One region of the Mesorhizobium sp. ISC15 genome, then DNA from elsewhere that is predicted to be linked to it. Evidence: predicted binding sites of a transcription regulator. Region 1 holds the regulator's gene; each other region holds the start of a gene.
The links. Region 1 encodes HrcA, which represses chaperone genes, less so after heat shock. Its sites were predicted from a motif close to GTTAGCACTCNCNNNNNGNGAGTGCTAAC; they were not measured.

Region 1 (10,120 bases):
GCCTCGACCGCATTGGTGATGATGGCCTTCATCTGGTCAGGCAAGGCGTCGTATTTCGCCCGGTTGAACAAGATCTCGAACTGCTCGGCATTCTGATGATAGCTTTGCAGCATGCAGATCTTGGAGACGTCCGGGAAGCCGAGGACCCGATCGGACGAGGCGTTGTTGAACTCGGCCGCGTCGATCAGGCCGCGATCCAGAGCCGCGACGATCTCGCCGGCCGGCAGCGCGTTGACTGCGGCACCGAGCGCGGTGAAGACGTCGATCGAGATGCCGACGGTGCGGAATTTCAGGCCCTGGAGATCCTCGGCCTTCGCCACCGGCTTCTTGAACCAGCCGAGCGGCTGTGTCGGCATCGGCCCGTAGAGGAACGAAACGACATTGGCGCCGATGGATTCGTAGAGCTTTGCGAGCAGCTCCTTGCCGCCGCCGTATTTGTGCCAGGCGAGCAGCATATTGGCATCCATGGCGAAGCCCGGACCGGAACCCCACAGCGCCAGCGCCGACTGTTTGCCATAGTGATAGACGACCACGCCGTGGCCGCCGTCGAGCGTTCCTTGCGACACCGCGTCAAGCAGGCCGAAGGCCGGCACCACGGCGCCCGCCGGCAGCACCTCGATCTTCAGGTCGCCGCCGGTCATGTCGTTGACCTTCTTGGCGAAATCGAGCGCGAATTCGTGAAAGATATCCTTGGAAGGCCATGTGCTCTGCCAGCGCATGCTGACCGGCCCCTGTGCCTTGACGACGCTCGGCGCGGCAACGATCGCCGCAGCTGCCACGGCCGCCTCGCCAAGGAACTTGCGGCGCGACCTCATATTCTGGATACTTGCTTTGGTCATCGGTTCCTCCCGAAGGTGTCGGCTTTTCAAGCCCACGTCCGACAATACTACTCAAAGACGGCCCAGCAAAAATTGCAGCGCACGTCCCATTCGCCTAAACTAGTGCGGTTCTCTCTTAAGGACAGGGGCCGGTACTTTCCCAAGCAATGGGCGAATAGCAGTTACGCGCGCGACGGTAGCGCCCACACGTTCTTCCCGGCGATAAGTGTTGCGGCTACTGTTACATTCTGGCGCTGATCAATGAATCCTGAGCTAGTTTCGCCCGTAGAAAACATTCTCGACATGCACCGGCCAGCGCCACGGCAGCACCGCGACCATGTCGAAGCGCACCGACAATCGTCCATAGTCGGACTGGCGCGACAGCCAGAGATCGGCAGCGCTTTCGATGCGGCGCTCCGACTCGTAAGCGATAGCCTCCATGGCTTCCATCAGCGTGCGGCGCGCCTTCACCTCGACGATCAGCACCAGGTCGCCGCGCCGCGCGATCAGGTCGATCTCGCCGAACCGCGTGCGATGGCGGCGCGCCAGGATCCGGTAGCCTTTCACCATCAATGCCGCCGCCGCCAGCCACTCGCTGCGGTGGCCGCGCCGATAGGCCTGCCGGCGGCTGGCGACCGGGCGTTCAGCCATCGCCGTCTTTCTTGATCTCCCCGTTCTTCCCGGTCTCCCCGTTCTTCCCGGTCTCCTTGAGCTCGAGCAGTCGCCGGTAAAGCGCCTGCTTCTGGCCGCCGGTCATCTTGGCGGCTTCCGCCGCCGCCTTGGAGGCCGGCATCTCGGCGGCAAGCGAAAGTAGCAGCCGATCAATGTCTTCAGGCTCGTCGGCGGTCGCTTCCGACGGGCCGACGCAGATGACGATCTCGCCCTTTGGGGTGTCGGCTGCCTCATAGTGTTCGGCGAGCGACTGCAAGGTGCCGGTCCGCATTTCCTCGAAAGTCTTGGTCAATTCGCGGCCGATCGCAGCTTTGCGGGCGCCGCCCAGCGCCTCGACCATGGCACTGAGCGTCTCGGCCAGCCGGCGCGGCGATTCGAAGAAGATCAGCGTCGCCGGCACGGTTTTGAGCGCTTCCAGCCGCGTCAGCCGCTGTCCGGTCTTCACCGGCAGGAAGCCGGCAAACAGAAACGCGTCGGAGGGCAGGCCGGACGCCGTCAGCGCCGCCAGCGGCGCCGACGGGCCGGGGATCGGCACGACGCGAATGCCTTGATCGAGGGCTTCGCCGACCAGCCGGTAGCCGGGATCGGAGATCAGCGGCGTGCCGGCGTCCGAGATCAGCGCCACGCTCTGCCCGGCCAGCAAGGCTGCGATGAGTTTCGGTCCGGCCTCGCCGGCATTGTGCTCGTGATAGGCAGTGGTGCGGCGGCGGATGCCGTAGCGGTCGAGCAGCACGCGGCTGACACGCGTGTCCTCGCAGGCGACGATATCGGCGGCGGCCAGCGTTTCAAGCGCGCGTAATGTGATGTCGGCGAGGTTGCCGATCGGCGTCGCCACCAGGTAGAGCGCCGGCGCGAGCGGCCGGGCTGATATCTCGGTCTGGCCGATTACATAGCTGCGTTTCGCCAACTCGCCGGTCACCGGTGTTCCCCGTCAGGCTCTGACACTTGAATGCATTCGGCCCTGTTTGCCACGGCTCTCGCCTGGTTGCAAAACCCGCGCCGAAGTGAAGTGGCCGCCATGCCTTTGCCATAGTACGGAACGAAACCATGCCCGACGGATTTATCCCTGATCTCGGGAGGAGCAGGATGGACAGCCTCAAGATACAGGACGTTTTCGAACCCTACTATGCAGGGCGCAAACGCTTTGCCGCGCGAAAGGACAAGCGCCAGCCTGCCAAAGCCGGCGCGGGCCTGGCCAAAAAGCCGCGAAAGCGTCGTCCTTCAAAGGCAACCAACCTGGAAATCGAGCCTTCGACCGGTAGCACGATGGAGCACTGACCAGACGATGCCCAATCGCTTCGACATTTTCATCACCCGCCTTGAAACGAAAAGCTCCCGCAATGGAGCGCCCTCACACCCCATAAGCGATCAAAACCGCGCCCGCCGTGACAAGGGCGACGCCGAGCCGGCTCGCTCCGGTGAGACGGACGCCGAGAAAGACCACGCCAAGCGCCGCCACAAGCACGACGCTTGACTACCGCAACCTCGCGATTGGCCGAGACACTTCTCACGAAAGCGCCGGTGAAAACGCTCAGCCACATCATCAACCCAGATATTTCGAGACGCGCGCTTCCAGAAGGCGAACTAAGACCGGGTCCATAAATTCATAATCGTCCGGAATATCGAGGCAGATCACACGAGCCTTCTTCAGGCTGGCCTTGAATTTCTTCTGCAGTTTGGCGCGGTGCGCCTTTTCCATCACGAAGATGATGTCGGCCCAGGAGACGAGGTCGTGCGTCAACGGGTTGTCGGCATCATGGTTGGTACCGGCCGATGCGACCTCGATATCCCTGCGGCCGCAAAACACCTGTTCCGCGGTCGGGCTGCGCAAGCGGTTCTGGCTGCAGACGAAGAGGACGTTCTTCAACGGGTCCCATCTTCCAGTTTGAACATGATCTGGTCCGAAAACCGGATCCCACTTTTCGGGATCATGCTCTACCGCGCCAGATCCGCCACTACGGCGTCGAGCACGATCATGCCAGCCGGCGTGGCGCGCAGGCGGGCATTGCCGATCGGCGCCACCAGCCCCTCGCCCTGCAGCATCGACAGCCGCGCCGTCGACAGGCCGCGGCCGGAAAACGCTTCGTAGCGCGAGAGGTCGATACCCTCGGCCAGCCTCAGCCCCATCAGCAGGAATTCGTCGGCCTCTTCCGAGCGCGTCAGGGTCTCGCCGCCGGTGATGCCATGGCCCTTGGCCTCGACCAGATTGGCCCAGGTCTCCGGCATCCTTTCGGCTATCGTCACCACGCGGCGGCCGTTTTCGACGAAGCGGCCATGCGCGCCGGGACCGACGCCGACATATTCGCCATAACGCCAATAGGTGAGATTGTGCCGGCTTTCCGCCCCAGGCCTGGCGTGGTTGGAAATCTCGTAAGCCGGCAAGCCGCGTGCAGCGGTGATCTCCTGCGTCAGCGCATAGAGATCGGCGGCGTGGTCGTTGTCGGGAATGGCGAATTTCCTGGCCGCATGCAGCGCGTGGAACGGCGTGCCTTCCTCGATGGTCAGCTGGTAGAGCGATAGGTGGTCGGCGGCGTGGCCGATCGCCTGCTCGAGCTCCATCTGCCACGCTTCCGGTGTCTGGCCGGGCCGTGCGTAGATCAGGTCGAAGGACAGCCGCGGAAAGATTTCACGCGCCAGGCCGATCGCATGCAGTGCTTCATCGACATTGTGTAGCCGGCCGAGGAACCGCAGATCCTTGTCGTTCAGCGCCTGCACGCCGAGCGACACCCGGTTGACGCCTGCCGCCCGGTAGCCGCGAAAGCGCTCGGCCTCGACCGAAGAGGGGTTGGCTTCCAGCGTCACCTCGATGCCATCGGGCACCGTCCAGTTCCTCGCCACCGCGTCCAGCACCGTCGCCACGGTTTGCGGCTTCATCAGCGACGGTGTGCCGCCGCCGAGAAAAATGCTGGTCACCTCGCGCGGTCCGGTCCGGTCGCGCATCGTCGCAAGCTCGGTCTCGAAGGCGCGCGCAAAACGCTCCTGGTCGACCGGCTGGTGGCGGACATGGCTGTTGAAGTCGCAATAGGGGCACTTGGCCGCGCAAAACGGCCAGTGGATGTAGACGCCGAAGCCGGGGCTGCGGTCGAGCAGCATGGTCATTTCACGCCCGATCGTGCCAAATCCAGTCTGGCTTGCGCGAACTTCTGGAAGGCGCGGGCGCGGTGCGACAATGCCGTCGGCTGGCCGGGCTTCCAACCATGTTTTTCCTCCGCGCTCATCTCGCCGAAGGTCTTTTCGAAACCATCCGGCATGAACACCGGGTCATAGCCGAAGCCGAGTTCACCGCGAGGCGGCCATACCAGCGTGCCCTCGACCTCGCCGCGGAAATATTCGGCCGCGCCGTCTGGAAAGGCGAGGCAGATGACGGCGACGAAGCGGCCCTTGCGCTGAGCCGGCGCGACCGCGCCGATTTCCTGCAACGCCACTTCCGCTCGCTGCATCGCCATGTCGAAGTCGCGGGACCCGTCCGGCGCCTCGGCCCAGTTGGCGGTGTAGACGCCGGGCGCTCCGCCCAGCGCATCGACACATAGGCCGGAATCGTCCGACAATGCCGGCAGGCCTGTCGCCTTGGCGGCGGCTAAAGCCTTGATTAAGGCGTTCTCCTCGAAGGTGGTGCCGGTCTCGTCCGGCTCCGGCAGGCCGTATTCCTTGGCCGACTTCGCTTCTATGCCGAATGGCGCCATCAGATCGGCGAATTCCCGCAGCTTGCCGGCATTGTGGCTGGCGACGACGATCTTATGTCCATCAAGCGAATGCATCAGATGCCCCAGATTCTTGGCTCGGCGAATTCGATCGAATTGCCGGAGGGGTCGCGAATATAGATCGACCGGCCGCCCTGCGGCCATTCGAACTCGCTTTCGATGGCGATTTTCTTCTGCTCGAGATGCGCTTTCCAGCGCACGATCTCGTCCGCGCTTGCGGCAAAGCAGAGATGGCCGTCGCCGACCGTGCCGTGCGGCGGCACTTTCAGCCTGGCGTCGGGCGCCGGCGGCACCTTGGTCGCCTCGGCGTTGAAGATGAGCAGCACGCCGTCCCCGCAACGGAAGAAAAGATGCCTGCCGTCGACCTTGCCCAGCAGATCGAGCCCAAGCACGCCGGAATAGAATTTTTCCGCGGCATCGAGGTCGGTGACGTAGAGGGCTGATTCCAGGATGGCGGAGGGAATCATGACAGAACCGAAAATTAACCTACAGCCATCTGCTGTAGGCTGACCAGTCGCGCAATGCCCTTCTTGGCCAGTTCCATCAGCGCAGTGAACTGCTCTTCAGAGAAAGGCTCACCCTCGGCCGTGCCCTGGATCTCGACGATGCCGCCCTTGCCGGTCATGACGAAGTTGGCGTCGGTGCCGGCCGAGGAATCCTCGAGATAGTCGAGGTCGATGACCGGCTGACCGTCATGGATGCCGCAGGAGATCGCCGCGACATGGTCTTTCAGCACCTTGGCGACGCTGGCCATCTGTCGAGCTTCCATCCAGCGCAGGCAGTCGTAGAGCGCCACCCAGCCGCCGGTGATCGAAGCGGTGCGCGTGCCGCCATCGGCCTGGATCACGTCGCAGTCGACGGTGATCTGCTGCTCGCCGAGCGCCTGCAGATCAACCACGGCGCGCAGCGAACGGCCGATCAGCCTCTGGATTTCCAGCGTGCGGCCGCCTTGCTTGCCGGACGAAGCTTCGCGGCGCATGCGTTCGCCGGTCGAGCGCGGCAGCATGCCATATTCCGCCGTCACCCAGCCCTTGCCGGAATTGCGCATCCAGCCCGGCACCTTTTCCTCGAGGCTGGCCGTGCACAGCACATGTGTGTCGCCGAATTTCACCAGGCACGAACCTTCCGCGTGCTTGGAGACGCCACGCTCGAAGGAGATGGCGCGCATTTCGTCGAATTGGCGTTTGGAAGGGCGCATTCAGGCTTTTTTCCTATCTTTTTCGGAATCGTGGCCGGCTTGTAGCCGCATGGGGCGCAGGGCGCAAAGGAAAATGGCCGGTTGCGCGGGCGCGGCCGAAGTCTATATCTTTGGGCCGGAGGTTTTTGGCCCGAATGACCAAGGCAGTCGATCCCAGTTCGCAGTCGCCCGTGCTTCAGTCACCCGGGTTTCAATCGCCCGCGTTTCAATCGCTTGACATGCGCTCGCGCGACATCTTTCGGCGCATCGTCGATTCCTACCTGAAGGACGGCGAGCCGGTCGGCTCACGCAGCCTGTCGCGGATCCTGCCGTCTTCGCTGTCGCCCGCAACCATCCGCAACGTGATGAGCGATCTCGAGCATCTCGGACTGATCTACGCGCCGCATATCTCGGCCGGCCGGCTGCCGACCCAGGCCGGCCTGCGCTTCTTCGTCGATGCGTTCATGGAGCTTGGCGACCTCTCCGATGAGGAGCGCCGCATCATCGAGGCACAGGTGCGCGCCTCCGGCTCGGGCGCGACGCTGGAGCACATGCTCACCGAAGCCAGCCAGATGCTGTCAGGCATGTCGCGCGGCGCCGGCCTCGTGCTTGCCGCCAAGAACGAGGTGGCGCTGAAGCACATCGAGTTCATCCAGCTCGAGCCGACCAAGGCGCTGGCCGTGCTGGTATCGCAGAACGGCGACGTCGAAAACCGCGTCGTCGATCTGCCCGCCGGCATCACCGTTTCGCAATTGCATGAAGCCTCGAACTTCCTCAACGCCCACATCCGCGGCCGCACGCTGGCCGAGGCGCGGATCGAGATCGCCCGCATCAAGGAAGAAACCAGGGCCGCCCTCGACACGCTGTCGCAGGACTTGGTCGAAAAGGGCCTGGCGGTCTGGGCAGGCGCCGACAGCGGCCTGCCGGCGCGTCTCATCGTGCGCGGCCGCGCCAATCTGCTGGAAAACGTCACGGCCCAGGCCGACATCGAGTTGTTGCGGCACTTGTTCGAGGATCTGGAGACGCAGGACGGGCTGATCCAGCTTCTCGATCTTGCCGAGGAAGGGTCCGGCGTGCGCATCTTCATCGGCTCGGAAAACAAGCTGTTTTCGTTGTCGGGCTCGTCGCTGGTCGTGGCGCCCTATCGCGACAAGGATGCCCGCGTCATCGGCGCGCTCGGCGTCATCGGCCCGACCCGGCTGAACTACGCACGCATCGTGCCGATGGTCGACTATACCGCGCAGCTTATTTCCCGCATGCTGCGATAATGCATGTCGCCCAAAAGCCTGCCCTCGGGCTTGACCTGTGATGCGCAAGCGGTTTTGGGATAATGACATGCATAAAAACAAGAAAGCAAAGCGCGTCGCAGGAACCCTTCAAACGCGACGCGCTTAGGCCGGACCTAAGGAGAAAAAAATGGCGCTGGAATCGTTCAAGGCCCAGATCAGCCTGTTGCTCGAGCAGATGATCAACCAGCCCGAGGATCAGCATGAAGTGCAGGAGCAGCTACGCGAAAAGCTGAGGGAAATGCGCGCCATGGGCCTGCCGCTGCCGGCCGATCTCGTCGCGCTGGAAAAGCGCCTCGACGACGATTTCTACGCAGCCGGAAACTGAGTTCTGAAAACCGATCGATTCCGTTTCAACTCTCCGTGTGCGCGTCACGTACGACAAAAGTCCGTCATGATCGGCGAGTTCCCGGCCGGCGGCTCTGGTGCAATCGAATCCTAACCTTAGGGAGTACACGCCTGCCCGCGTTTGTGAGACAAGGCGCGCAGTCTTAAAAGTCGATTCCGTTTTTGGGGTCATGCGCTAAGGCCGAAATCATGACCCTCACCGGATTCCTCGCCTACAGCGCGGCCCTCGGCATCGCCGCCGCCATTCCTGGCCCAGGTCTCACCGCGCTTATTGCGCGTGCGCTTGGTTCCGGCTTTCGCTCGGCGCTCGCCATGTCTTTCGGGCTGATGCTCGGCGATCTCACCTATCTCACCGCCGTGGTGCTCGGCCTTTCCCTCGTCGCTCAGACCTTCGGCATGGCCTTCCTGGTAATCAAATGGCTGGGCGTCGCCTATCTCGCTTTCCTTGGCTGGCGCTTCTGGACGAGCGGCATCACGCCCGAAACGGTGGAGGCGAAGAAAGGCAGGGGCGGGCTGGTGTCGAGCTTTATTGCCGGCCTCGCCGTCACGCTCGGCAATCCGAAGACGATGATCTTCTATCTCGCCATCACGCCGACCATCGTCGATCTGAAGACCATCACGCTCGCCGATTACGGCATCCTCGTCGCGCTGACGCTCTTCGTGCTGCTGGTGGTGCTGGTGCCCTATCTGGCGCTGGCGGCCAAGGCGCGCGGGCTCCTGAAGTCGCCGCGTGCGCTGCGGGTGCTGAACCGCACCGCCGCCGGTTTCATGGTCGGAGCAGCGGCTGCGATCGCCGCCCGGCAATAGGCATCTCGCGGTCGAGCCATTCCTAAACAGGACACCGCCTGAAATGCTTTTCCAGGCCGAAGCTGTTTTCAGCATGCGTCCCACTCGGATATTTTCAACCGACAGACTATCTTGCGCGGCGGATGGCCCTATCTTATGCCCGCCTGACACTTGCCTGACTGACTCTGGCCAACCTGACTCTGGCCGATCTGACCTCTGGCCCATCTGAACTCGGGGAGCGAAACCAATGAACAAGCCTGCCACCACCGCGCATGTGCCCGGCCGCGGCCGCATCTACAATTCGATCACCGAAACGATCGGCGACACCCCGCTGGTGCGGCTCGACAAGTTCGCCAATGAAAAGGGCGTCGTCGCCAATCTGCTGGCCAAGCTCGAATTCTTCAACCCGATCGGCTCGGTCAAGGACCGCATCGGCGTCTCGATGATCGAGGCGCTGGAGGCATCGGGCAGGATTGCGCCCGGCAGGACCACGCTGATTGAGCCGACCTCGGGCAACACCGGCATCGCGCTCGCCTTCGCCGCCGCCGCCAAGGGCTACAAGCTGATCCTGACCATGCCGGAGACCATGTCGGTCGAACGCAGGAAAATGCTGGCGCTGCTCGGTGCCGAACTGGTGCTGACCGAAGGGCCGAAAGGTATGAAGGGCGCCATCGCCAAGGCCGACGAGCTGGCCGCGACGCTGCCCGACGCCATCATTCCGCAGCAGTTCGAAAATCCGGCCAATCCGGAAATCCACCGCCGCACCACGGCCGAGGAAATCTGGAATGACACCCAAGGCGAAGTCGACATCTTCGTCGCCGGCATCGGCACCGGCGGCACCATCACCGGCGTCGGTCAGGTGCTGAAGCAGCGCAAGCCCTCCGTGCATGTCGTCGCCGTCGAGCCGGAAGCCTCGCCGGTGCTGTCGGGCGGCCAGCCCGGCCCGCACAAGATCCAGGGCATCGGCGCCGGCTTCGCGCCGAAGATCCTCGACATGACGATCTATGACGAGATCGTCAAGGTTTCCAACGAGGATTCGGTCGCCAATGCGCGACTCGTCGCCCGCCTCGAAGGCGTCCCGGTCGGCATCTCGTCGGGCGCTGCCCTGCAGGCGGCGATCGTCGTCGGCTCGCGGCCGGAGAACAAGGGAAAGAACCTGGTGGTCGTCATTCCATCCTTCGCCGAACGCTATCTGTCGACGATCCTGTTCGAGGGGCTGGGGGCTTAGGTCCGCTTCGTCATCCCAGGGCGGAGCGAACGCGAAGCGGGAGCGCAGACCCTGGGATCCATGCCGTGACCGCGGCCGAGGAATACCGCGGTGCAGAATGAAAG
Region 2 (10,120 bases), 4.1 Mb from region 1:
CAGGGGCACATGACGCCACCGAGACCGCTGGTCACCGTGTTCGGCAGCCTGCATTACGACATCATGGTCGAAGCGCCTGACCGCCCGCGCAGGGGTGAAACGGTGACCGGCCATGCCTGGCAGCCGAAATGCGGCGGCAAGGGCGGGAACCAGGCTGTCTCGGCGGCACGGGCCGGCGTGCGCGCAGCGATGATCGGCGCGGTCGGCGATGACGATTTCGGCCGCGCGCTTCTCGACAATCTCGGTCGCTGCGCGTCGACAGCCGCTTCGTGCGGGTCGCGCCTGGCGCCGGCTCGGGCATGAGCGTGGCGATCTTCGACGACGGCGGCGACTATGGCGCGGTGATCGTCTCAGGCAGTAATCTCACCTTGGGTGAGAAGGACATCGCGGCCGCGACCGAAATGGTTGCGCAAACTGCGGTGCTGCTGCTGCAGAACGAGGTCCCGGAACCCGCCAACATCGCCGCAGCGCGGGCGGTGAAGGCGCATGGCGGCCGCGTCGTGCTCAATGCCGCACCCGCCCGGAAACTGTCGGACGAATTGGTCGCGTTGGTTGATGTCGTGATCGTCAACGCCATCGAGGCGGAATTTCTGGCCGGCGTTCCGGTCGTCGATGCGCTCGAGGGTGCTGCCGAGGCGGCACGCATGCTGATCGATTTCTGCCCGGCCGCGATCGTCACGGCAGGCGGGGAGGGCGTTGCCTATTGCGACCGTGACGGTCACGCGTTCGCGCTGCCCGCCATCCCGGTGGAGGTCGTCAGCACCCATGGAGCCGGCGACGAGTTCGTTGGCGCGTTCGCGGCAGGCCTTGCCCGCGGGCATCAGGTCGAGGCCGCCATCGCCGCCGCCAATGCCGCCGCGGCCTTGCTGGTCGCTACGCCGGAACGGGAGCGCGAGGCGATCTGAGGCAAGGGCGCTGAGAAGGGGGCGCGCGCCTCCCGCCTGGCCCCGGTGACTTCGACATCGCCGGGGAACTCTTTTGCGGTGCCTTGTCGGGCACGCGGCAGATGCGTAACAGCCCATAGGGAGCCATTTAATTGGAGGACGCGGGGCAGGGGTTCGCGGCCTAGGATTGTTGACGCCCGGTTATGTGACGACCGGCTCGGTCGCAGACATCGGTATTTTAGTGGAACCTAATTTAAATGACGCGGTTAAGCGTGCATGAGAGAGCATGAAATCCAGACTGTTACTGAATACCGGATAGCGGGCAATCAGCTGGCCGATGATCCGGTGATCGCTCTCGATATCGCGGAACGGATATTGCAGGCAGCCGAGAACGACAGGATTGGCTATGTCGTCGTCAGAGCGGGGCACCCCGAAGCCGACCTCATCGAGAAAAGAGAGCCGCAACAGATCAAGGCTACCACAGCCTTGTTCCGCGATTTTGAAGTGTTGCTGCTTGTTCTTTATGCGGCCTATGCCCTTGTCGTGCTGGGTGTCACCGCTTTCGTGATGCTGGAATTGGCTCCTGTTCTGTAGACTTGCTCCAGCAGCGTCCATGCCAGGATTGCTCATGTGGGCTAGCGTTTCTGCATCGTACCGGATGCGAGCGGATGGCGAGGCTGTTCGCTCAGCTCCGACAAGCCGATAAAGTTCGACAATTGAAACGAAAGCCCGCCGCCCTGTCGGACGACGGGCTCCGTTGCCTGGGCGCCAGGAACGCCACGGTAGCGACCTCTGCTACTAATGCTCCCGCAGACTTCCAATGTGCGGCCAGCGTGTGGCCTGGCGCATCGGCCGAACAAATGAAAGCCCGCGCCTCTGGCGGAGAGCGCGGGCCGATCAGGTTGCAGCCCGATCTGCAGTGGGAGCCCGAAGGCTCCACTGCTCAAATACAACTATTAGAAGATGCTAATGTTCCGCATAGTCTGGATGAAGGATGTAACCGCCCTCGTGAACGAGCACCCTGGCAAGAGATTCTTTTTGCCTGAAGCAGTCATGGTTGCTCCTCTCCGCCGGCCTCAAGCAAACTTTATGAGACCAACGTTCGTATGGTGGGCAGGGGATGTGCGCTGGGGGAAAGCCGTGAGCAGAAAGCAACGCTCCGTTTTTTGGATCGCTCTCTTTGCATCCGTCCTTGGCTTTGTGCTGTTGGTCCTGGTCCTGCAAATAGTGAGTTTGCTTGACTAGATATCGATCACGGCCCGCATGATATTGCTTGATCGTCTGTCAGCGCGGGCCGGTTGCTTGGCGAGAATTTTTCGCCGGCGAGCGTAGGGGCAGGGTCCTTCCTGCGTATCGGTCAGCAGTCGCCGCCAAAACCCACGACGGCGCGACCAATGACAGCGAAAGGACCATCACCATGCAACGTTCAGCACTCATTGCGGCCCTGCTTATGGGGCTCGTGCCGCTTTCCGCAGCGCACGGCCAGGGAAACGACACGCCGGGAAAGCGCATCCTGCAACGGCTCGACACCAATGGCGACGGCGCGATTTCCAGGGATGAGATGCTTGCGGCGCGCGAGCGCATGTTCACGAAGCTCGATCGCAAGCGCGGGAGTCGGGTGGCGTATGCACCGACTGAGCGCAGCCGGGCGCGTGCGCGTCCGGCTGCCGATGTTGTCAGTGCTTGCTCTTGCCGGGACTGACGGCACTGCCGCTGATGGCGATGCGCCTGGCCTTCGTCTGCGCGCGCTGGGTCTTGGGCAGCGTCACGCTGAGCACGCCGTTATGGAAGGCAGCATTCACCTTGTCCTCCTCGACCTCGTAGCCGAGCGGGATGCGGCGCTCGAAGCGGCCGTAGAACCGCTCGGAGAAGTGCCTGTCCTTGTCCTCGGTCTCGGAGCGCTTCTCGCCGCGCAGCGTCAGCACGCCGTCGTCGAGCAGCACCTCGATGTCCTTCTCGTCCATGCCGGGGATTTCGGCGGTCACGCGGACCTCCTTCTCGCCGTCGGAGATCTCAACGCTCGGCCAGTTGGCGCGCGCCGACGAAAATCCGCTGAACGAGGGCATGCGCGTTTCGAAACCGCGGAATGCGTCGTCGATCATGCGGTTCATCTCGCAATGCAACGCCATGAACGGATCCCGGTCATCGTCACGATAGAAGCTGGGAACCGGACTATTCTCCCGGCCCCAGGGAATGAGATCACGAATAGCCATTGGTGTTCTCCTTTCTCGACTGGTTGTGCCAGGCGGCGCCAGAGTTCACCCTCGCTCAGGCGGCCTGCTTCGGCTTCTCAACCTGCCCGGCCTTCGGCGCGCCGTCTTCCCTAGTGATCGTGATGCGACGCGGCTTCATCTCCTCGGGCACTTCGCGCACGAGGTCGATCGTCAGCAGGCCGTTGTTGAGCGAGGCGCCGGTGACCGTCATGTGATCGGCAAGCTCGAAGCGCCGTGTGAACGGTCGCACCGGCAGGCCGCGATGCAGATATTCAACCTTGTCCTGTTCCTTGCGCTCGCCAGAGACGATCAGAAGGTTGGGCTCGTGGCTGATGTCGAGATCGTCTTCGGAAAAGCCGGCGACCGCGATCGTCACGCGATAGCTGTTTTCGTCGCTTCGCTCGATGTCATAAGGCGGCCAGCTGTCAGTCTGAGGCGCGTTTTCCAGAAGGTCGAAGATGCGGTCGAAACCGATGCTCGACCGATAGAGCGGGGAAAAATCGGATGCGGTTCTCATAGCTACATCCTCCATAGAGCAATATAGTACGAGGAACGCCAAAGAGCTGGCGCTCCCTGGGTTTTGCCGGCCCCATTCAGCAACCGGCAATTTTGATTTGGTTATTGTCAGCCCGAAATCAAGACCCAGATTCTGTCCCGCTGCCAGATTTTTTGTTGCCAGATTGTGGCTGGCAATGCCGGTTTCAACCTTCATTTGTGGGTCGCGCCGGCACGCCGCATGGAGGATATCATGACCATGACACGCGACGACATCATATCGGTGCTGGGCCCGGTGGACGACGCCGTCATCGCCGACATCGCCTCGACCGGCGCGACGATCGAGGAGTTGCGCGAGGCCTTTGCCTGGGTCGGCGCCGATGAGGCGCTGGTGAACGAGGGCCGCCCTCTGCCGTCGGCAAGGGTGGCGACGCTGATCGGGCTTCTCGAGCCGCCGGACGACGACTTATAACCGGCCGTTGCGTCGGGCAGGGGATAGGGGTTTGGGCAGGGAGGTCTTGAAGCGCGCAGGCAGACGAACCATCTCGTTCACCGGCGCCGATCGGGCCGCCTTCCTGCTTACTCGAGGATGCTACTTGCTCTAAAAACAGAAAGAAGGAGAAAGTGATGAAGGACGTCCCGTTTTCCGAGCCGATCACACTCAAGCTCCAATCCGTCGGAGAGCGCAAGGTCGCCAGCAGTTGGGAAGCCATCGAATGCATGCAGCAGTGGCCGGACCGGGCGCGGGGCCGGAGCTGGCGCGCAGCCTATCGCGCCTGCCGCGACGCGCTCGACGGTTGGCGCACCGCCCGCGAGGCTCGCACGGCCTTCGTCAAGGCGGCTCGCACGGCCGGACTGCTTGTCACGGGACGTAAATCCACCTGAACGTCAACTACCTGAACGTCAACTACCTGAACGTCAACTACCTGAAGTCAACTACCTGAACGTCAGGGCTCCGACGATCTTCTGCCCGGCCGGTTTATGTAGCTCGGGAACGTCATTTCAGGTCTCTCCTTCGCTTGCATTCGGCGCAACATTCCTTCCAGCGCAGGAGGACGTCCGGGCGGCTGCGCCGGGTCACAGTCCTTTTGGGGGTTGCTCCAAGGAAGAAGGCCCAGGGCTTTCACCATGGGCCTAGATCGTTGTCGCGGGTTCTGTTGATGCCGAGGATCGAGATCGCTCGATCCCACGCCATGGGTGGTTCACTCATTGATGGCTCGACGGATGGTCGCGATAGGTGCGTTCTCTTCACCCTCGCAGTTGCTGATCTCCGGCCGTTCCACGGCCACTTCAGAGCCTTTCTTCGGCTCCATGTGCCAAGTATCCTGCGATCGCACTCATGCGCGCCCCTCTGTTGCGCGTATACTACTATCCGTTGCGCTTATGCCACAGTGCCGGCCGTCAGGTTGTGTTAACGACAGCACACATCAATGAGGGGGAAGCCACCAATGAAGAAGCTGTTTCTCGGTCTATCGCTATCGTTCCTCGCGTCGACCGCTTTCGCTGCCGACGCGGTCGTCGAGGAGGTCCGTGTCGCCGAGTCGGCCTACAGCTGGTCAGGGCTCTATGTCGGCGGCCAGGTCGGCTATGTCTTCGAAGGCCGCGCCGACTATATCTATATCAACCCCGCCTACAACTACCGCCATGACCTCGACGGGTTCATCGGCGGGGTCTACGTCGGCTACAATTATCAATTCACCAACGGTATCGTGTTGGGCGCCGAAGCCGACATCGCCTGGGGCGATGTCGGAGGTTCGGATGTAGCGCCGGGCGACGACATTTTCTCGAGCACGACCGAGATCGACTGGACCGGCTCGGTTCGGATGCGCCTGGGTTATGCCATTGACCGCTTCCTGCCCTATGTGACGGGCGGCGTCGCCTTTGGTCGCTTCGGTTTCGAGGAATTCGCCGCGGGCGCTCCCTACGGCTCCGCCGACGACAACCTTGTCGGGTGGACCTTGGGCGCGGGCGGCGAATATGCGCTGACCGACAACTGGCTCCTGCGTGGCGAGTACCGCTACACGGAATTCGACAAGAAGGATTTTGTTTCCCAACCGGTAGACGAGGACCTTTCCGTCGATATCCACACACACGATTTCCGCATCGGAGCGGCCTACAAGTTCTGATCTCCCTAGCGGCTCATGATCTTGGTGTCCGAGTAGTTGGCCAAGGGACGGCTCAGGTTGACCTTGTCGCCGGCCGCTCTACAGGCCCGTAGGCGTCGGTCGCGACGTGGGACGATGTGCGACGCCACCGGCAGCGTCGACGCGCTGTGTTGCAAAAGCGGCGACTTTCATGAAGGCGCCGCCTCTTGCTGTGTCATTGCAGGGTGATGACGCCGCCCACCGCTCGCCACTCGGAGGGCTGGATCAGGGTGGTGGGCGACGCGCACGGAATGCAGCGGGCCTTCGATCTCACGTTCCCAATAGTCGAGGAAATGCTTCAGCGTCGGGAAATCCGGGGTGATGTCGTATTCCTGCCAAATTAAGAGCTGCAGCAGGTCCTGATAGTCGGGAAGACGATAATGGATCTCTGCCGTTATCGGGCCAAAACCCTGCATCTGGAGCCAGAAATCGTTACCGTCCTCCGCATGGAAAAACGCCTCCGCTTACTCATCGGTTCCGGCCGCCGGCAGGCGTGCCGGGACCGACAAGGATGTCGGAAAGGCTGCGCCGCGATTTCAAGCCGCATCCGTCAGTTCAAATTCTGGAATAGCGCCACAATTACAGTGTGTTGGCACTCGACCATGGCGAGTGCGAAAATTTTTTCGGCGTCCTCTTGAAAGCCTGAATCGGCAGACTAATTCGATATGCGCGATGCCTGAGCAAGGGTCGCGCACCGTCGCATCGGCCGTTGTACCGGCCGGCTGCGAAGGGAGGTCCAAGAAAATCTGTTTGTCCTATGAGGAGAACGACATGGCGTTCCGTCCATTGCATGACCGTATCCTGGTCCGCCGCATCGAGGTCGACGAGAAGACCGCGGGCGGCATCATCATTCCCGACACCGCCAAGGAAAAGCCGCAGGAAGGCGAAGTGATTGCCGCCGGTCCCGGGGCGCGTGACGATAGCGGCCAGTTGCAGCCGCTGGACGTCAAGGTCGGCGATCGCATCCTGTTCGGCAAGTGGTCCGGCACCGAGATCAAGCTCAATGGCGAAGACCTGCTCATCATGAAGGAGAGCGACGTGTTGGGGGTGATCGAATTGACCGGCGAAGTGAAGAAGGCCGCCTGAGCGGGGCCGCAACAAGCAATCAGTCAACGAAAAGCTGCCTATTTGAAGGAGTTATCCAATGGCTGCCAAGGATGTGAAATTCCATACCGAAGCCCGCGAGAAGATGTTGCGCGGCGTCGATATTCTCGCCAATGCGGTGAAGGTGACGCTCGGTCCCAAGGGCCGCAACGTTGTCTTCGACAAGTCGTTCGGCGCCCCGCGCATCACCAAGGACGGCGTGACGGTGGCGAAAGAGATCGAGCTTGAGGACAAGTTCGAGAACATGGGCGCGCAGATGGTGCGCGAGGTCGCCTCGAAGACCAGCGACACCGCCGGCGATGGCACCACGACCGCGACGATTCTTGCTCAGGCCATTGTCAGGGAAGGGGCCAAGGCGGTCGCTGCCGGCATGAACCCGATGGACCTGAAGCGCGGCATCGACAAGGCGGTCGACGCCGTCGTCGCCGACCTGAAATCCAATGCCCGCAAGGTGACCAGGAACGACGAAATCGCCCAGGTCGGCGCCATCTCTGCCAATGGCGATGCCGAGATCGGCCGTTTCCTCGCAGAGGCGATGGAAAGGGTCGGCAATGAGGGCGTCATCACTGTCGAGGAGGCCAAGACCGCTGAGACCGAGTTGGAAGTGGTCGAAGGCATGCAGTTCGACCGTGGCTACCTCTCGCCCTATTTCATCACCAACCAGGACAAGATGCGGGTCGAACTTGAAGAACCCTATGTGCTGATCCACGAGAAGAAGCTCTCCAACCTGCAGGCCATGCTTCCCGTGCTCGAGGCCGCCGTGCAATCCGGCAAGCCGCTGCTGATCATCGCCGAGGACGTCGAGGGCGAGGCGCTGGCGACGCTGGTCGTCAACAAGTTGCGCGGCGGCCTGAAGGTTGCAGCCGTCAAGGCGCCGGGCTTCGGTGACCGCCGCAAGGCCATGCTGGAAGACATCGCCATCCTGACCGGCGGCACGGCGATCTCGGAAGACCTCGGCATCAAGCTTGAGAACGTCACGCTGGAGATGCTTGGCCGCGCCAAGAAGGTGCTGATCGAGAAGGAGAACACCACCATCGTCGACGGTGCCGGCCGCAAGGATGAAATCCAGGCGCGCATCAGCCAGATCAAGGCGCAGATCGAGGAAACCACCTCCGACTACGACCGCGAGAAGCTGCAGGAGCGGCTGGCCAAGCTCGCCGGCGGTGTCGCCGTCATCCGCGTCGGCGGCTCGACAGAGATCGAGGTCAGGGAGCGCAAGGATCGCGTCGACGATGCCATGCACGCCACACGCGCGGCGGTCGAGGAAGGCATCCTGCCCGGCGGCGGCGTGGCGCTGCTCAGGGCGGCGAAGGCGCTCGACAACGTCGCCGTCGACAATCCCGACCAGAAGACCGGTGTCGACATCGTGCGTCGCGCCATCGAAGCGCCGGTGCGCCAGATCGCCGAGAACGCCGGTGCGGAAGGTTCGATCATCGTCGGCAAGCTGCGCGAGACGACCGACTTCGGCTATGGCTGGAACGCGCAGACCAACGAGTTCGGCGACCTCTACGCACAGGGCGTCATCGATCCGGCCAAGGTCGTGCGCACTGCGCTGCAGGGCGCCGCCTCTGTCGCCGGCCTACTCGTCACCACCGAGGCGATGGTGGCCGAGAAGCCGAAGAAGGAAGGGGCCACGCCGGCGATGCCTGCCGGTGCCGGCATGGATTACTGACGCCAGGCCTCTGAGGACAAACGACCGTGCCCGCCGATGCGAAGGCGCGCACGGTCGTGCCCGGACCATATGCAGGTGTTGCCATGGACATGATGAACAGTTTTGGAAAGATCGCCGCGCCGACCCTTCCCAGGACCGATTTCAACTATGAAACGGAGTGCAAGACGGCGCTGGCGCCGCTTGTCGACGGATTGCTTGACGCAGTCGAGTCGGCCGGTTGGGATCGCCGCAAGGCGGCCTATACGCTGATGTTCCTGTCGGCTCAGCGATTGGGAGCCGGCAAAGGGGGCAGAGGAGATGATTGCGGCGCGGATGCGTGAGTGCCTGCGCCTGCTGAGATGGTCGGAAACCGATTTCGCCGAAGAGGCGGGCTATGCGGTCTCCAGAGCAAGGAACTGGCTCTGCGGGCGCGAGCATCCGCCTCTCGGCGTGGTGGCCTGGCTGGAGGCGCTGGTCAAGGCGCATCGGTCGCTACCACGGCCGAGCACGCCGGCCGTGCCGGCTCGCCGGCTCGCCGGCGCCACGTCTTCTATCCTGATGTCAGCTGCGTCCGAAATTCGCGCGGAACCCGGCCAGATTCTTGAACCCGGAATGGAGACAGTTGAACTCCGAAAGGAGAGTGTCATGGATCGTTCTTCTTTTGAAAAGCCGGTCACCATCCTTACCGGCCTAGGCACGCCGTCGAAGATAGAAAGCGGCGCTGAAGCCTATGCGCTGCTTGCCGACTGGCCGGCGGCGAGCCGGACGGCCGCGCATGACATCGCCGCCAAGGCTTGCCGGGCCGCGATGGACGGCGAGATCGACGCCGAGACGGCGCGGGCGACATTCGTGGCGTTTGCCCGCCGCAACAATCTCCTCGCGCCGCAGACGAGCCCACCGGTCGCGGGTGGGACGATTGCCGATTGGGCGACGCGTTCGCCGCGTGTGAACGCACCCGCTTGACGGACGAAAAATCGCGAGCGCGGGGAAACCTGTGCTAAGCCCGTGGCAGCAGCCTGCGCATGATGAATGACGCATGGCCTTCCACGCCGTGCGACGCAGACCTGCGCTCGACCACTTCGAACCCGTGCTTGCGGTAGAATGCGATCGCCCGGTCATTCCCTTCGATCACTTCGAGGGCGATGCTGGGGATGCCCGAATGGGCGGCAAGGACGGCATGCAGCATATCGGCGGCCAGCCCCGTGCCGAACTCGCTCTTGTCGATGTGGAGCCGGTCGAGCATGACGTCGCCGGTTTCGTCCATTTCGGCCATCGCGTAGCCGGCAATCGAGCCGTCCGGCCGTTCCGCGACGAACGACATCTTGTTGTCGTCGGCCAGTTCCGCCGCGATCTTTTGCGGCGCGTGACGGCCGTCCGAGATGCGTGCCGTGGTCTCGGCGCCGATGATCGGCGAATAGGTGCGGCGCCAGGACTCGCCAAGGAGCTGCGATACCGACGGCACGTCCTGTTCGGTCATGGTTCTGATCTGGGTCATCGCTACCTCCCCGGCAGTTTATTGCATCGCAGCCTTCGCTCCTCGGATCACCGCCTCACTCGCGATTTCAGCCAGCGGTCGAAGGCTACCGCGAGGATGAGGATAAGGCCGATGACGATGCTTTGGGTGTAGGA
Region 3 (10,120 bases), 2.1 Mb from region 1:
CAGAACGTCCCAACCCCTGCCATCGGACGGATTGGCGGCAAGGTGAGCCTCGGCGCGTGCCACCAGCTCGTCCACCGAACTGTCGGCGGGATTCTTGGCCAGCCGCTCGCTGAGCGGCTGCGACGGCAGATCGGGCGAGCCCAACTGGCTGTACAAGCCCCAACTGACCAGCGGAACCACTAGGACCGCGGCCGTCGCAACCAGCCTGGTCGCCATCGACGGCTGCCGCGCCGCTGCCTTGTCGGCCGGATCGGCCCCGGCCCCGGCATTGTCCAGGCGAAGGATGCGGCGAGCGATTTCGGCACGCGCCTCTTCGGCCTCCGCCGGCTGGATCAGGCCGCGCGCCACGTCTCGGTCAAGCTCCGACAGCTGGTCGCGATAAACTTCAAGGTCATGATCGCTGCTCGCCGAACCATCCTTCGGGCCGCCGGCCAGCGGCAGCAGAACCGCCAGGCTTGCACCCAGCGTGAGAATGGCAGCTATGACCCAGAACAGCATGCTTCTTCCAATAACGGCAGAGCCCTGCCCTGCCAACACAGGCATCCTGCGACGCTTTGACGGCAGGTGCGTCGCATGTCCTTGATTGATGCCAACCGGACCTATCCGGCCGGTCGTTACGTCAGCGGCGTCCAGCTGCCATCGGCGTTGCGGCAAGCGGTTCCGCGCGCGGTGGCGCCGGCGGCGCCGGTAAAGACCGTATGGGTGTATTGCCGGCAGTCCTGCGAGCCGACACGATAGGGCTGGGCGGCAACAACCTCGCCATAATGCGCCGACCGATCGCTCTTCCACGTCACCTTCTGGCCACTCGCCGTGTACTCGAGCGCCTTGTATTCCGCCTCCAGCGCCTTGCGCTTCTCGGAATCCTTCAAGCCGGCACCGATCGATCCGCTGACGAGGCCGCCGCCCATGGCGGAAATGATCGTCGTCGCGATCTTGCCGTCAGTTGGCGGCGTGGCGGCAGGCTGTGGCGCCACCGTGGGGGCCGGGCTGTTGCCCAGCGTCGTGCAGCCGGAAACGGCCAGCAGTGCGGAAACGAGCGCGACGCGAATCTTCATGCCAACAACCGGTTTTCTTGAGTTAGAGCTGGGAGCCGCGCCATCGGGGAAGTCGGTGTGGCCATTAGTGTTGATGTTTGTCCGAAATTTGGCCGCGGCCGACGCTCCGGGACCAATCGACATGCCGCCATATCACGCACCGGCGATCAAGCATCATTGAAGGCTCCGCAATCGAACCACTGCCTTCAACCCGCCCATGCCGGACCGTTCCAGAGCCAGAACGCCTCCATACTCATTGACGAGGTCGGCGACAATGGCAAGTCCAAGCCCGGTCCCCGGCTTGGTCTCGTCGAGCCGCCGTCCGCGCCTCAGCGCCTCGCGCGCCTTGTCTTCGGGAATGCCCGGGCCGTCATCCTCGATACTGATCTCGAACAGATTGACGGCACCCTCCTTGCCGGCGCCACTCGTCTTGTCGGAGATTGGTGCCACCGACACGGCGACCGTGCTCTTTGCCCATTTCATGGCGTTGTCGAGCAAATTGCCAAGCAATTCTTCCAGATCCTCGCGTTCGCCGGCAAAGACGATATCGACTGCCGGCAGCGAAAGCGAGAGAGCTGTCTGCGGGTTGAGTTTTTGCAGCACGCGCACCATGCGCTGGACCAGCGGCGCCACCGGCGTACGGTAGACGACGCTGTCGCGTTGCGCCGCGACGCGGGCGCGCTGCAGATAGTGGTCAACCTGCTTCTGCATCGAGGCGGCCTGCTCGGCTATGAGCTTGCCCTTGGCGCCGCCAAGCGCCCGCCCCTCGTTGATCAGCACCGCCAGCGGCGTCTTCAGCGAATGGGCGAGGTTGCCGACCTGCGTGCGCGAGCGCTCGACGATACGCTTGTTGTTTTCGATCAGCGCGTTGGTCTCGTTGGCAAGCGGCTCGATCTCGGCCGGGAAGCGGCCGTCTAGCCTTTGCGCGGTTCCTTCCCGCACCATGGCGAGAGCGTTCCTGACCCGGCGCAATGGCTGCAGGCCCAGCAGGATGGCGATGGCGTTGATGGCGATCATGCCGACGCCGAACAGGGAAAGATAGGTCAGAAGGCGACGCTGGAAGGCGCCTATCTCCTGCTCGAGCTCGGTCTGGTTGCCCATGACACGGAAGCGCGCCGCGCGATTTTTCGCGTCGAGAACGAATTCGCTCTCGAACACTTCCAGCTCCTCGCCATTGATGCCTTCGGTGGCATAGCTGCGCTGGAAGCTGGCATTGAAGGGAACCTCGGCGACGCTTGGCGACGGGATCGTCTTGGTCATCGAGGAGGAGTGCAGATCGCCGCGCACGCCTTCCGACGCAGGCTCCACCGACCAGTACCAGCCGGAATTCGGCTCCGAGAACCGAAGATCGCCAAGGTCGGGAGCGCCGGTCAGCGAACCGCCTTCGGACACGCCGACCGAGCCGATCAGATTGAACAGATGCGCCGACAGCAAGCTGTCGAAACCGCGCTCGCTCGCCTGGCGATAGAGCGTCGTGATCAGCGTGAAGATGACGACCAGGGTGAGTATCGCCCAGACCGTGGAAAAGGCGATCACCCGGAACGCCAGCGAACGCGGCCAGAACCGCAGCGAAAGCGGCGTTCTTGCAGTCTGTTTGAGCGGTTCCGCCTTACGCCTCCGGCTCACGCATTCGATAGCCCATGCCGCGAACGGTTTCTATCATGTCGATGCCCATCTTCTTGCGAAGCCGCCCGACAAAGACCTCGATTGTGTTGGAATCGCGGTCGAAATCCTGATCGTAAAGATGCTCGACCAGCTCGGTGCGGGACACGACCTCGCCCATATGGTGCATCAAATAGGCAAGCAGGCGGAATTCGTGCGACGTCAGCTTCAGCGGCACGCCGTCGACATCGGCCTTGGAGGCCTTGGTGTCGAGCCGCAACGGCCCGCAGGTCAACTCGGACGACGCATGGCCGGCCGCGCGCCGGATGAGCGCGCGAACCCTGGCCAGCACCTCTTCGATGTGGAACGGCTTGGTGACGTAATCGTCGGCGCCGGCGTCGATGCCGGATACCTTGTCGCTCCAGCGATCACGCGCCGTCAGAATCAGGACCGGCATCTTGCGGCCGCCGCGTCGCCAGCGCTCAACCACACTGATGCCGTCCATCTGCGGCAAGCCGATGTCGAGCACCACGGCGTCATAGGGCTCGGTATCGCCAAGGAAATGCCCTTCCTCACCGTCGAAGGCCCGGTCGACGACATAGCCGGCATCGACCAACGCGTCTGATATCTGCCGGTTGAGATCCTTGTCATCTTCGACGACCAGTACGCGCATGCTGGGATCAACACCTGTTGAAGAATTGGTCAGATATAGGCCGATTCCGGCACGCTGGGAAACGGCGGGTCAATTCTGCGGAACGACGATCTCTGTGCGGCGCGGGCGCTGTCCATCCTTGCCTGGAACCAGCACGACGATGACGCAGACCGGCTGGCCACCGCGCGTCGACTGTGATGCCTTGGCCAGCGTGCCGCCATTCTGCTCGGCGACCTGCTGACCGATCGCGTAGCAGTCGGAGGCAGCCAGGACGACCGGCCGGTTCTGCTCGGGCACGACGACCGGCAGCGCCGTCGCCTGCGATGCGAACAGAGCGGCCGCTGATAGCGCCAATGTCGCGGTTCGGAAGTGGGAACGAAGCGTTTTCATGGTCAGCGTTCTAACGCATCGGTGCTGAACGTGAAATGAACAGTGAACGCCTGCAACACATGCCTATCCCACCCCTGAAACGCGAGACAACCGACCTTATGATTTCGCCGCCCCAACCCGGCAAAATTCATCGAAGCGCCAGTCTAGACTGTGTTGCAGCCATATTGAAAGCGCGTCAGGCGTTTTCTTCCGTCACGGCGCGAAAACGCAGCAGCCCGTGATAGGCCGAAAGGTCCTCGTCGTAACGGCCCTCGGTGAATTCGAGCCTGAGATTGAGTCGGTGATGCTCGTCGAGCGCGAGCGCCGCATCCTGGAGCCGGGCGCTGACCATGTCCATCACATCGAGCATTTCTTTCCTGGCCTCGGACTTCGACCAGAAATGCAGCGTGAAAAGCTGCTCGGCGTCGTTCTCCATGCCCGTTGTCCAGTCGTAGACGCTGGTCCGGCCAAAGGTGACATAGGGAAACGGGACATTTTCCGGGGCATGGTCGAACAGTTTAGCGCCGCCCAATGCCGCTGACAGGAAACCATCACCGTTCAGCGTTTCGAACAAGGCCTTCTGCAGCGCGGCCGCCGGCGCGGTCATCGTCTTCTCCCTCGCCCGTCACGACTGAACAGGCCTTCACCGTCAGCGATTCCTGCTTGCAGCGTAGCCGCGTTGACGTTCTGGCGCCAGATCACGGGACGGTCGGGATTTATCGAAAATCGGCTGCGGTCAGCACGTACATGCTCTTGCCGGTACGGGCATAAGCATTCCTTGCGACGTCATGTATGGGACCGACAGCCGCATCGAAGGCGGCGAGATATGTGGCTTCGGCTGTCGCCGTCCCCGACGGTGCCGTCGAGATGGCATCTGCATCGACAAAGAAAGAAATCTGGGACATGCCGTCATAGCCGACGAAGCGGATCCGTCGGCTCGCTTCGTCGTAGCTGCGGCTTTGGTTTGGAAATGTCAGGCTCATGACTTGACGCCGTTAAGCGGCCCCCGCCTTCTTGACTGCCGCCCGCTTTTTCTTGGGGGCGACGGGATTGAGGGCCTCCGCGGCGCGGTCGGCCTCTTCCTTGGCCAGCCGCAGCGCCCGCAGCCTTGCCGTCTTGATGATCCTGGCCTTGGCTTCCGAAACATATTCGGCCGTTGCCTGGTTTCGCTCCGCGGTTTTCTTCTGCTTTTCCATGAAGCGCGCCTCAGCTTTTTCCATTATATTCTGACTGAATTCCGCCATCGATAAAATCTCCTTCTTGACTGAGATTATGAAAGTGAGTTTCTCATCTAAAATAGGTACTCGGATAGAAAAAATCAATTCCAGGATTATTTTATGCTCATCGAATTCATGGGAATGAAACTGCTAAATAATACTGTCAATAGTTTCCGATAAAGGACTAATATTTTTTGGCACTCCTATCTATCGAGTGCCAAAACGCCTATACAAGGGCGTGGCCGCCTAAGCCGGCCCCAGAAAGAAGTTCCCATGAAATTCCGGCCACTCCACGATCGCGTCGTTATTCGGCGCGCCGAAAGCGATACCAAATCCAAGGGCGGCATCATCATCCCCGACAATGCCAAGGAAAAGCCGCAGGAAGGCGAAGTGATCGCCGTCGGGCCAGGCGCGCGGGACGAAAGCGGCGCGCTGATCGCACTCGATGTCAAGGCCGGCGACCTCATCCTGTTCGGCAAATGGTCGGGAACCGAAGTCAAGATAGACGGTGAGGACCTTCTGATCATGAAGGAGGCCGACATCATGGGCATCATCGACAAGAGCGAGATGGGCATCACCGACAAGATCGTGGCTGCCAAGAAAGCCGCCTGATTGGAGCGCCGCGCGTCCTCTTGGACGCGCAGAAGATGCTCCAAGTTTTTGATTCAGGCGGGTGCTGCCAGCGCCTTGCCACAACCAATTGAACGGGACGAAAAAACATGTCTGCCAAGGAAATCAAATTCTCCACCGATGCGCGTGACCGGATGCTGCGCGGTGTCGAAATCCTCAACAACGCCGTCAAGGTGACGCTCGGCCCCAAGGGCCGTAACGTCATCATCGACAAGGCCTATGGCGCGCCGCGCATTACCAAGGACGGGGTGACGGTGGCCAAGGAAATCGAGCTTGCCGACAAGTTCGAGAACATGGGCGCCCAGATGGTGCGCGAAGTGGCCTCGAAGACCAACGATCTCGCCGGCGACGGCACCACCACCGCCACGGTGCTTGCCGCTTCCATCCTGCGCGAGGGCGCCAAATTCGTTGCCGCGGGCATGAACCCGATGGACCTCAAACGCGGCATCGACCTTGCGGTCACCGCCGTCGTCAAGGAAATCCAGGCACGCGCCAAGAAGGTCAAATCTTCCGGTGAAATCGCGCAGGTCGGCACCATTGCCGCCAATGGCGATGCCACCGTCGGCGCCATGATCGCCAAGGCGATGGACAAGGTCGGCAATGACGGCGTCATCACTGTCGAGGAAGCCAAGACCGCAGAGACCGAACTCGACGTCGTCGAGGGCATGCAGTTCGACCGTGGTTATCTCAGCCCCTATTTCGTCACCAATGCCGAGAAGATGCGCGTCGAGCTGGAGGACCCTTATGTCCTCATCCACGAAAAGAAGCTTGGCAATCTGCAGGCGATGCTGCCGATCCTCGAAGCCGTGGTGCAAAGCGGCAAACCGCTGGTGATCATCTCCGAGGACGTCGAAGGCGAAGCGCTGGCGACGCTGGTCGTCAACAAATTGCGCGGTGGCCTCAAGGTCGCGGCAGTCAAGGCGCCGGGCTTCGGTGATCGCCGCAAGGCGATGCTGGAAGACATCGCCGTGCTCACTGCCGGCCAGATGATCTCGGAAGACCTTGGCATCAAGCTCGAGAACATCACCATCGACATGCTCGGCCGCGCAAAGCGCGTGCTGATCGAGAAGGACACGACGACGATCATCGACGGTGCAGGCGAGAAGGCCACGATTCAGGCGCGTGTCCAGCAGATCAAGGGGCAGATCGAGGAAACCACTTCCGACTACGATAAGGAGAAGCTGCAGGAGCGGCTAGCCAAGCTCGCCGGCGGCGTCGCGGTCATTCGCGTCGGTGGTGCGACCGAGTCCGAGGTCAAGGAAAAGAAGGACCGTATCGACGACGCGCTGAACGCCACGCGCGCGGCGGTGGAAGAAGGGATCGTTCCCGGCGGCGGTGTCGCTCTGCTGCGCGCCAAGGCCGTGCTGAACGGGCTGACCGGAGCCAATGCCGATGTGACGGCGGGCATTTCGATCGTGTCGAGAGCGCTCGAAGCGCCGATCCGCCAGATCGCCGAGAACTCCGGCGTCGAAGGTTCGATCGTTGTCGGCAGGCTCACGGACAGCAAGGATCACAATCAGGGCTTCGATGCCCAGAACGAGATCTATGTCGACATGATCAAGGTCGGCATCGTCGACCCGGCAAAGGTGGTGCGGACCGCGCTCCAGGATGCCGGTTCGATCGCGGCATTGCTGATCACCGCGGAAGCGATGATCACCGACATCCCGGCAAAGGATGCAAGCCCGGCTGGCGGCGGTTACTGACCAACTGCCGGAAATAGGCCCTGCAAGGCCTGGCCCTGAAAGGCCGGGCGACCGATCCCGACATCAACCAGGAGGAACTGTTCCGTGGCCATACAAAGCAGCAAGCCATCTCTCGCGCGTCGATGGGAAGATTACCAGCCGGCCAAATCCACGCTTTTGTGGGCATGCGCGGCAACCTTCGTCGCCACGCTGATCGTCGGTTTCAACTGGGGCGGCTGGGTGACCGGTGGCACCTCGCGCGCGGCGGCGACAACCGCCGGCGACGTGGCGCGCGGCGAGCTGGCCTCGGCGGTCTGCGTCGATCGCTTCAACGCAGCGCCCGATGCGGCCGCCAAGCTTGTAGAGTTCAAGGCCCTGACCGACAGCTACAAGAAGCGGCAGTTCGTTGAGACAGGCGGCTGGGCGACCATGCCCGGAAAAACCTCTCCCGACAGGCTGGGGGCCGCAAGCTGCGCGGTTGCGCTCGCCACCTAAACTCGTCGACCTCTCGAGAAATACGCTCTTCACGAGAGCCTGAAAGAAAGCCGCCGGGGCATCTTCCCCGGCGCGCGGCCCGCCGGCAAGGAGATCGATCCATGATTGCGTTCGTCCCGAAGCCAAATGCCGTAGCGACAATCAAAGCGGTTGAGGAAAGTCGCTTCGATCGCATTCGTAGACTTGCCGCCGACAAGCACAGACAAGCCGATGCCGGCACGATACGCCGCGACCCGAAAAAGACTGCGGACAAGCGCCCCATGTGAGGCGCGTGCTGAACTCATCACGAAGCCGGTGCCGCGCCGCCCTCTTCGGTACGCCGTGCTATGAATTCATCGAGAACGCCTGATGTAGCGGCGGCCGAGGCCGGAGGCCGGAAGTCGGCAAGCAACCGTTTCCAGATACCGGTGGCGCGCTCCGTGGCGGTTCTTGACCCGGCCTGCGTCCAGTTGCCGAAATTCGACCAGTCGGCGACCAGCGGCTCGTAGAATGCGGTGCGGTAGCGCGCCATTGTATGTCCGGCCGAGAAGAAATGCCCGCCCGGCTGCACTTCGGCGATGGCCTCGAAGCCGATCGCATCTTCGTCGCCCGGCGTCGCCGCGCAGAGTTCCGCGACCGTCTGCAGCGCCTCGATATCGGTGATCAGCTTCTCGAAGGAGACGCTCAAGCCGCCTTCGAGCCAGCCAGCCGCGTGGATGCATACCGTCGCGCCAGCAAGCACCGAGCCCCACAGCGCGAACTGCGTCTCGTGGGCTGCCTGCGCGTCCGAAATGTTGGCGGCGCTGCCGCCGCCGGACCGCCAGGGAAGGCCGGTGAAGCGCGCAAGCTGACCGGCGCCGAGCGTCGCCTTGACGTGCTCCGGCGTGCCGAAGGCCGGCGCCCCCGACTTCATGTCGACGTTGGACGAGAAGGAACCATAGACGACCGGCGCGCCTGGCCGCACGATCTGGGCCAGCGTCAGCCCGGCCAGCGCTTCGGCATGCTGCAGCGTCAGCGCGCCGGCCACCGTGATCGGCGCCATGGCGCCGGCCAGGCAGAAGGGCGTGATGATCAACACCTGCCCCGCCTTGGCAAAGTCGATGATGCCTTGCGCCATCGGAATGTCGAGCTGACGCGGCGAATTGGTGTTGATGACGGTGTAGCAATAGGCCCCCGAACGGAATTCGACCTCGGACAGGCCGCGCGCCAGCCGCAGCATCTCGAACCCGTCCTCGACCTGCGGCGTGCCGCGCGCGAAAATGAACGGGAACTTGTCGGACAGCGTCAGCTGAGCCCGGTTGACGGCATAATGGCGCAAACGGTTGTCGATGTCCTGCGGCTCGATGCAAGGCCCCAGCATATGCAGGACGTCGAAATGCTGCACCAGCCGAATGAGATCCTCGAAAGCGGCAAGCGTCCCCGGCCGCCGGCCGCGCTCTAGATCGGTGACGTTCGGCGCGCCGGATCCCGCCAGGAACGTCATCGAGCCGAGCTCGAGCATCAGGTCTCGGGCACGGTCGCCGGCGTGCGCCCGGATCGATTTCGGCGCCGAGGCCAGCGCCGCCGCGACGATGTCGCGGCCGAGGCGCACCATCTGACTGTCCTCGTCGACCAAAGCGCCGGCACGGGCAAGAATGAGACGCGCTTCCGGCAACAGCACCTTGACACCGAGTTCCTCGAGCACGCGCAGCGCCGTGTCGTGGATCGCGGCGAGGTGGTCGGCCGAAAAGACAGGCTGCGGCAGGAACGGGTTCTTCAGCGAACGATAGTCCGGCCGGCGGCTGCTCTCGCTGCCAGCCTCGCCGGTTCGTCCGCGCCTGCGTTCGCGCCTGAGGTTGCGTGCGGCGTCATCGACCATGGCGGATACTCCTCATTGCCGTATTGCCTTGCCCTGGGGATCGTAGGGAGAGGCCGCGATGACGCGCGCCGGCCGTTCGTTAGAGGCGGCAGGATACTTGCACTGTACATATGTGTCTAGTATGGTTGTATGCAGCTCTCCCCCATGCCTATTGTGCGGCCATGATCATGATTGCTCCGCGGGACGAGCCGGCGCCCGGCAACATCAAGGTGACGCGCTGGGACTGGATCAGTCTTGCGCTCCAGACATTGATTTCAGACGGCATCGAAAGCGTGCGCGTGCTGCCGCTCGGCCAGAAGCTCGGCGTTTCGCGCTCAAGCTTCTACTGGTATTTCGATAGCCGTCAGGATCTGCTCGACCAGTTGCTTGCCCATTGGCGGGATACCAACACCAAGGCGATCGTCGAACGCGCGCAGCGGCCCGCCGAAAGCATCATCATCGGTGTCATGAACGTGTTCGAATGCTGGGCGGACGAGCGCCTGTTCGATCCTAGGCTTGACTTCGCCATCCGGGAATGGGCGCGTCGCTCCGATGACGTGCGCCGGGCAATCGACCAGGCCGACAATGACCGCCTGGGCGCGATCCGCGACATGTATCGCCGG

Region 2: RPG13_RS25960 (co-chaperone GroES) is a predicted target of HrcA. The motif match lies at 6,325-6,353, and genes of this name have one in related genera.
Region 3: RPG13_RS15815 (co-chaperone GroES) is a predicted target of HrcA. The motif match lies at 5,068-5,096, and genes of this name have one in related genera.

What each region holds. Positions count from the first base shown of each region.
Region 1 is NZ_JAVSPX010000001.1:1,236,891-1,247,010, forward strand. It holds gene RPG13_RS06160 (TRAP transporter substrate-binding protein) at 1-839, opposite strand, end outside; gene RPG13_RS06165 (YraN family protein) at 1,092-1,469, opposite strand; gene rsmI (16S rRNA (cytidine(1402)-2'-O)-methyltransferase) at 1,462-2,409, opposite strand; gene RPG13_RS06175 (hypothetical protein) at 2,577-2,768, shown strand; partial or broken gene RPG13_RS06180 (EamA family transporter) at 2,842-2,961, opposite strand; gene RPG13_RS06185 (low molecular weight protein tyrosine phosphatase family protein) at 3,034-3,357, opposite strand; gene hemW (radical SAM family heme chaperone HemW) at 3,426-4,589, opposite strand; gene rdgB (RdgB/HAM1 family non-canonical purine NTP pyrophosphatase) at 4,586-5,248, opposite strand; gene RPG13_RS06200 (VOC family protein) at 5,248-5,658, opposite strand; gene rph (ribonuclease PH) at 5,673-6,389, opposite strand; gene hrcA (heat-inducible transcriptional repressor HrcA) at 6,524-7,636, shown strand; gene RPG13_RS06215 (hypothetical protein) at 7,785-7,982, shown strand; gene RPG13_RS06220 (LysE family translocator) at 8,192-8,809, shown strand; gene cysK (cysteine synthase A) at 9,036-10,016, shown strand.
Region 2 is NZ_JAVSPX010000001.1:5,383,261-5,393,380, reverse strand. It holds gene RPG13_RS26010 (MurR/RpiR family transcriptional regulator) at 1-13, shown strand, start outside; partial or broken gene RPG13_RS26005 (ribokinase) at 10-905, shown strand; gene RPG13_RS26000 (hypothetical protein) at 1,161-1,478, shown strand; gene RPG13_RS25995 (EF-hand domain-containing protein) at 2,302-2,586, shown strand; gene RPG13_RS25990 (Hsp20/alpha crystallin family protein) at 2,561-3,097, opposite strand; gene RPG13_RS25985 (Hsp20 family protein) at 3,153-3,614, opposite strand; gene RPG13_RS25980 (hypothetical protein) at 3,846-4,064, shown strand; gene RPG13_RS25975 (DUF982 domain-containing protein) at 4,220-4,477, shown strand; gene RPG13_RS25970 (outer membrane protein) at 5,041-5,718, shown strand; partial or broken gene RPG13_RS25965 (usg protein) at 5,912-6,152, opposite strand; gene RPG13_RS25960 (co-chaperone GroES) at 6,508-6,822, shown strand; gene groL (chaperonin GroEL) at 6,881-8,512, shown strand; gene RPG13_RS25950 (hypothetical protein) at 8,539-8,832, shown strand; gene RPG13_RS34995 (DUF982 domain-containing protein) at 8,825-9,454, shown strand; gene RPG13_RS25940 (GNAT family N-acetyltransferase) at 9,489-9,986, opposite strand; gene RPG13_RS25935 (ABC transporter permease) at 10,034-10,120, opposite strand, start outside.
Region 3 is NZ_JAVSPX010000001.1:3,308,839-3,318,958, reverse strand. It holds gene ccmI (c-type cytochrome biogenesis protein CcmI) at 1-498, opposite strand, end outside; gene RPG13_RS15850 (hypothetical protein) at 615-1,055, opposite strand; gene RPG13_RS15845 (ATP-binding protein) at 1,209-2,660, opposite strand; gene RPG13_RS15840 (response regulator transcription factor) at 2,644-3,309, opposite strand; gene RPG13_RS15835 (hypothetical protein) at 3,379-3,678, opposite strand; gene RPG13_RS15830 (DUF3168 domain-containing protein) at 3,854-4,264, opposite strand; gene RPG13_RS15825 (DUF1488 domain-containing protein) at 4,374-4,640, opposite strand; gene RPG13_RS15820 (hypothetical protein) at 4,653-4,901, opposite strand; gene RPG13_RS15815 (co-chaperone GroES) at 5,148-5,486, shown strand; gene groL (chaperonin GroEL) at 5,594-7,207, shown strand; gene RPG13_RS15805 (hypothetical protein) at 7,292-7,681, shown strand; gene RPG13_RS15800 (hypothetical protein) at 7,783-7,947, shown strand; gene RPG13_RS15795 (trimethylamine methyltransferase family protein) at 7,965-9,518, opposite strand; gene RPG13_RS15790 (TetR/AcrR family transcriptional regulator) at 9,680-10,120, shown strand, end outside.